2 regions of the Paenibacillus sp. FSL E2-0201 genome follow, and region 1 is predicted to be linked to the other one. Evidence: a T-box and tRNA genes for the amino acid it is inferred to sense, from the RefSeq annotation. Region 1 holds a T-box; the other holds one or more tRNA genes.
The links. The T-box of region 1 lies ahead of NSU15_RS24190 (valine--tRNA ligase). A T-box ahead of a tRNA ligase gene usually reads a tRNA of that ligase, here a tRNA-Val.
Positions count from the first base shown of each region.

Region 2: it encodes a tRNA-Val, which carries the amino acid that the T-box ahead of NSU15_RS24190 (valine--tRNA ligase) is inferred to sense. The anticodon was not compared.

Region 1 is NZ_CP150154.1:5,346,506-5,349,929, forward strand. Features, by position in the region: gene NSU15_RS24190 (valine--tRNA ligase) at 1-2,143, opposite strand, end outside; T-box leader at 2,347-2,630, opposite strand; gene NSU15_RS24195 (LysM peptidoglycan-binding domain-containing protein) at 2,973-3,424, opposite strand, start outside.
Region 2 is NZ_CP150154.1:2,775,145-2,778,568, reverse strand. Features, by position in the region: gene NSU15_RS12210 (copper amine oxidase N-terminal domain-containing protein) at 1-871, shown strand, start outside; gene NSU15_RS12205 (hypothetical protein) at 1,002-1,304, shown strand; tRNA gene NSU15_RS12200 (tRNA-Val) at 1,437-1,508, shown strand; gene NSU15_RS12195 (hypothetical protein) at 1,852-2,139, opposite strand; gene mauJ (methylamine utilization protein MauJ) at 2,305-2,670, opposite strand; gene NSU15_RS12185 (phosphotransferase) at 3,012-3,424, opposite strand, start outside.

The DNA.
Region 1 (3,424 bases):
CAGCATCATACTCCGGCCATGCAGCAAGGGTAATCGTCTCTCCTTCATGCGGCAAGTGCTGCCAGATTTCCTCCGAAATAAACGGCATGAACGGATGAATCAGGCGCATTGTGCGGTCTAATACATAAGCAAGTACAGACTGTGTCTTAGCTTTGGCAGCGGCATCTGATCCGTAAAGCGACAGCTTCGCGAACTCAATATACCAGTCACAGAGATCGTCCCAAATGAAGTTGTACAGCTGGCGACCGGTCTCACCGAACTCGTACGAGTCAATTAGACGCGTAATTTCGCGAGAAGTTTCGTTCAGACGGTGCAGAATCCAACGATCAGCAGTACTTAGCTCACCAGAAATATCAATATTCTCAAAGCTTACGCCTTCCAAATTCATGAGCGCGAAGCGTGATGCATTCCAGATCTTATTGGCGAAATTACGCGCCTGTTCAACCTTTTCCCAGCGGAAACGCAGATCCTGTCCGGCGGTACTGCCGGTAGAAATCATGTAGCGCATTGCATCAGCGCCATACTTCTCGATAACTTCAAGCGGATCTACGCCGTTTCCGAGAGATTTGGACATTTTTTGGCCTTCGGAATCCCGTACCAAACCGTGCATCAATACATCAGAGAACGGTTTTTCTCCGGTAAATTCGAGGGCTGAGAAGATCATCCGCGCTACCCAGAAATAAATAATATCGTAACCTGTTACGAGCACATCGTTCGGATAGTAGCGTTTGAAATCTGCGCTGTTCTCATCCGGCCATCCTAGTGTCGCAAAAGGCCACAGATTAGAGCTGAACCAAGTATCCAATACATCCTCGTCCTGTTTCAGATCGGTTAGACCGCTGATCCGGCGCGCTTCTTCCTCGTCATTTGCCACAACCAGTTCACCAGTAGACTCGGAATACCATGCTGGAATTCGATGTCCCCACCATAGCTGACGGGAAATACACCAATCGCGAACGTTCTCGATCCAATTCAGGTAAGTTCTCTCGAAACGGTCCGGTACAAAGTTAACCCCGTTCCCATCCTTCTGTGCGTTGATGGCAGCTTCAGCCAGTGGCTGCATCTTCACGAACCATTGTGTGGACAAGTAGGGTTCAACAACGGCTCCAGAGCGTTCACTGTGTCCTACTTGATGCACATGATCTTCGATATTGATCAGCACACCTTGCTCCTTCAGGTCAGCAGTAATGGCCTTACGACATACACTCCGGTCTTGACCTTGATAAGGTCCTGCTTCTTCATTCATCGTACCGCTCTCATCCATTACGTTAATCTGCGGTAAGTTGTGACGTTGACCCATCTCGAAGTCATTCGGGTCATGAGCTGGTGTAATCTTAACCGCACCACTACCAAACTCTTTGTCTACATAATCATCAGCGATAATCGGAATCTCACGGCCAATAATCGGCAGGATCAACGTTTTGCCGATCAGATCTTTATAACGATCGTCTTCCGGATGAACAGCAACCGCCGTATCGCCCAGCATCGTCTCCGGACGTGTGGTTGCTACTGTAATAAATCCACTACCGTCTTTGAGCGGGTAACGCAGGTGATACAAGTGACCGTTAACTTCTTTATATTCAACCTCGATATCCGACAATGCTGTGCGAGCCGCCGGGTCCCAGTTGATAATACGTTTCCCACGGTAGATCAAACCTTTATTGTAAAGCTTAACGAATACCTCACGTACAGCCTTCGACAACCCTTCATCCAAGGTAAACCGTTCACGGGAATAGTCAAGGGAAAGCCCCATCTTAGCCCACTGCTCATGAATGGTATTCGCATATTTATCTTTCCAATCCCATACCTGCTCCAGGAACTTCTCGCGTCCGAGATCATGTCTTGAGATTCCTTGTTCACGCAGCTTTTGCTCTACCTTTGTTTGCGTTGCGATACCGGCATGGTCCGTACCTGGTAGCCAAAGCGTGTCGAAGCCCTGCATCCGTTTCGTACGAATCAAGATGTCCTGAAGCGTAAAATCAAGCGCATGGCCAATGTGCAGCATTCCCGTTACGTTTGGTGGCGGGATTACAATGCTATATGCTTTTGCATCTGGACGTCCGCCTGCACGGAAATATCCACCCTCTGTCCAGTAGGAATACCACTTGGTTTCTGCCGATTTCGGATCATACGTTGTTGGCATTTCATTCTTAGTGTCGTTTGCAGCGGCAGCATCTGCCGCTGTATCTTGCAGGTCCGGCAACTCTGCCGCTGTTAGATTGTTTTGGTCAGCCATTCTCTGATACCTCCACTTGGTTACTTGTAGTTTCTTGTAAAAATATAAGAACGATATACAGAGTGAAACTTATACATTCTTATATTTAAAAAACAAAAAGACCCCTCGTCTCAAAGGACGAAAGGCCATTCTTTCGCGGTACCACCTTTGTTTCGCGCCAATGAAAAATAAACCTACACTTCTCTCACCTTACGGTTCAGAAGCTTAGCGCGACACTCGTACAGATAACGGCTGCTACCGGCCACATCCTAACTTATCTCTCATGCCTATGAAGACAAGCTCAGAAGGGCGACTCCGGGGCGACTTCGGTGGCTGTATCCTACGGAATGTCACAGCACTTGCATTCCGCTCTCTGAAGGGCTGACCGCCTACTCTTCCCGTTCCCAGTCTTTACTTAGATATTGCTTACTCCATAATACATTTTGAGTCATCCCTAGTCAACCTGAATAGGCTTCTACAGCGGGACTTTAAGCGGAATTTCGACTTATAGCGTGCATATGTCGAATTTTCATTCGATTCATCACTCTGCGTTGGTTAGATACCCCACTTTCTAACGTTCTCCGGTCACACAAGAATAAACGCCTTCGACGTCCTTTTACGGACGGTAAGCGTTTATTCGAGAAATATAAGGATAATGTATAACGTGAAACTTATATATTCTTATATTTAGACAAAAATCCCGATCTACTATCAGATCGGGATTCACCAATTCATGTGAGTACGCATTGTAACTCGTCTACGGAATGTACAATACTTGCCCTTCTTCTACACTCTGCCCTGACAATCGATTATACATTCCCAGCTCCCGCGCACTTAGCTGATACTTCTCTGCGATCGTATCTAGCGTTTCTTCACGCTGCACGATGCAAAGGCGAACCTTCCGGAACAAGTTAGCGCCATCTGCTCCGGTAATGAATCTGCTCTTCCACTCTGTATTATTTCCCGCTTCTGGAATGATCGCTGCAGCCGATGCAGTTCCTTCAGACTGAAGAGCTTCCTGTTCTTTACGGGAACGACTAGAGCTAAGTAATGAAGAGAAGGTGAGATGTTCTTTCGCTGGAACCTCTGCTTCTTTCTTACTACCTAACGCAATCTTAAGGTCTTGCTTCTCCTCTGGCTGTGGCACCGTCTCTTGAGAAACAAAGGCTTCGTTTGCATTCTCACTGATCGGCTGAGCATTCTCTTCTT
Region 2 (3,424 bases), 2.6 Mb from region 1:
TCGAATCGGGAGTCAAAATGGTGTTCTTGACGGGAAAACCGTAGCTCTAGGCGGTTCCCCTTTCAAATCTAAAGAAGACGGCATATATGTACCCGCTCGCTTTATCGTTAAAGCATTCGAAGGTAGTAATCTCCATCTGGATCCCAAAACTAATACATTATTAGCGAGCGATCTAAAAACCTACAACGTATTTACAGAAACCTATGGCGGGCGTACTTATACACTAATTAAAGCTAATGGAGACTTATATGTCTCTCAAGGCAAGGATAAAGTGCTTCTTCTCACCTCACTTCAAACTAGTTTTGACTGGGCAGGAATGCAGATTGATAAAACACCGGGTGGACTGCTCGTCATTACGATTACTGACTCTTTTGGAGAACCCCATATCAATACACGTGTTGTCACCCTCGTATTCAAGAATGGCGCGTTACTTCGCAAAGCTACTTTCGCCTACCAGTTCAGAGGAGATGCAGATCTCAAACCGTTTGACGACAATCTGCTATTGCATGATGGCAACACTTTACGATTCGTACAGGATGGCACGGGCAATATAACAGCTACTTTAGATCTATTGAAACTGGGAGGCAAAGAAGATGATGCTTACTATATAGAAGCTATTGATAACGATATCCTTCTGCTCCGCGGTAATCAAAAAGGATTGCTTACCTTAATCGACCGCAAAACAGGAAAGCGAACGCTTTTATACGAGGAGCTGCTTACTGCAAAGGATCAGAAGTACGCAGAAAATAACGATACTCCTTACAAAGGAGATACTTTGAAGTTCGTGAAACGGAGTGGCGATAAGTTGTACTTTTTAAATGACTCCCCGCTTACGGGCAAGAAAGACTTGATCTATACGCTGGGACAATGATTCCGCTTCATTTTAACTTCCTCACACAAAATAGCCCGAATTATATGATGCCCTCTAGGCTAACGCCGTGAACGTTATAGGCTACGAACCATAGACTATTATCAGGGTTATTCAATTGAGGAGGTTATTTATGGATACAAATGCAAATTTACATCAACAGGTCAGTTGGAATTGTATGAACAAATACGTTGGTATTACAACGACTGACGGTCAGTCCTTTGATGGCTTTATTGCCCATGTAGATCAAAACTATGTTACTCTTGCGGTTCCAAGCAACGAAATGGTAGAACGTTTAAACGGAATGCCTACACACGAATCGGCGTATAGACAATTTGGCTTCCGGCCTGGCTTTTTCCCAAGACGTCGCTTCTTTCCACGACGCATCCCATTTTTCGGTATAAGCGATATATTTCTACTCCCGTTCTTTATTTGAGACGGTGAGAGGGGATGTTAGGGGCATCCCCTTTTCTTATTGTTTTTAAGACTATGTAAACTATCATCCCTACAGATTGTAAAAAAAGAATTGCCATCCTACTCTATCGTATGGTATTATGAAATTCGTCGCAGGACGGTAGCTCAGCGGGAGAGCACTATCTTGACAGGGTAGGGGTCATGGGTTCGAACCCCATCCGTCCTATATGTAGAAAGCCTTATTGTATAAGGCTTTTTCTTTTTTTTAGGGATAATTCGGAGTATGACATGAGGAGTAAAACTGGTCTTTGGTCAAGATTTGGTCAAGAATAGTTTTTTAAAATTGTTTTGCAGGTGAGAATGTGCTCTTTTAACGGAATTAACTACTAGGAAAAATCAAATTCAAATAGATAAAAAAGCCGACCTATGGTCGGCTTCTATGTTTTATTCATTGCAGCGGCTTTAATTGTTCGAATCTCAATCTGATAACTGTGAATACAACAATAATTTCTAACCTCATAGTCTCACCTCACGCTTGCATGAGTTACCTGATAAGGTGATTTTTATTTCTATTCTATAAGCTTGGAAGCGGTGAGAAGCTCTCCCTCACTTTCAAGGTAGCGTAACATTCTTTCAATGTCGTCGATTTCGTAACTTCTAACGATAATCATATGCGGAATATGTAATCCTGGTGGATCTATGTTTGGTCGTGAAAGGCTATTATGCAACCTTTCTGGTGTGTATAAAATACTCCACCGCTTGCTGCCATCTACAAGCATTAAGGTGATCTCTACCCAATTCCACTCATTCGAAGAACATTGAACTTTATCATCAAATTTCCAGTTAAGTAAAGACATTTCATCCCCCTCCAAAGTCAGTCAATCAAGAGATCATTCTCTAGTATATTTATTAACCTCTCGATCGCCGTTAGTTTAATCCCGAAATGCTCTTATTAACTGAGGTCGAACAGCCTAAGCGTTGATATATTATGTTATATGAAAGAAATCACCCTCCGATGAATCTTACAAATTGTGTTTCCATGCTTTTAAGAACATTATTGATACCATTTTTATTGTTGCAAGCCTTGAAATAACTTCATCAATTTCCTCAATGTTTACGTTTGCTAATCCATGAGCAATATTATTTCTAGTCAAGTAGTTCTGATCTATCCACTGATTATTGCCTCTAATCATCAATGGCCAATCCTGGCATTCGCCCCAAACTGATATAAATGATTCCCAAATCTGTGATTTCGAACCGTTCTTTGCTCTTTCAGTTCTAGGGTGATACTTAGAAGTCACTATTTCTATTGAATTCCACAATGCGAGAAATGAATCAAAAGCATCTTCAGAAGTAATGCCTTTTCTATACCAGCCATACGCTTTCAGAAAAGTTGGATGGTGTTGCGAAAGAGATAGTGCTTCTTCAAAAGCCCTTATAAATTCTTGCCGTTCTATGTATCTCTTTACGTTACTATTTCTTGAAAATTGGATAAATACCTCATTTCATTTCTTTCATATAACGTATTATTCACGAGAGGTTCGTAAAAACTCTATTTCGAAATCTATTCGAGAAACAATTAAACTATCCTGCCCGTCGTTGAACAAATAAAAAACGGCTGCCGAAGCAACCCTATTCCACTATCGTTCTCCGTTAGTCATACATGCAGCGCAAGCGCCGCACCACAGATGATGGAAGAAAATGCGTTCTTCCATGGGAGTTGAACAAACTACTCCCAGTAAGGAGTACCACTAAAGAGAAATTCTTCTTTATTTACATATAACTTAAATTCCCGACTTGCTAATTTACTAATGTGACTGGGTAACCACTCATTTGATTCAGGCAACCCAAGCCAAAAATTCATTGTTTCGAGTTGGGCTGCTACAAAGAAGCCTTCCAATTGTTGAACATAGTTATGAGGCAGGTCGAATTGTTTTGCGTATGATTCTAGTAACTGGCTTCTGAACGCTGGGTGGATATAAGAAAGTGTCCAACCTAAATCGAATAAATAATATCCGAACCCGCAAGCTCCAAAATCAATGGCTCTAGCTACTTGTTCATGAAACACAAAATTACTTGGAATCAAATCTGCGTGAATTATCCCCCAATTGTCAGGTGTTCTTTCTATGTCGTTCATCATTA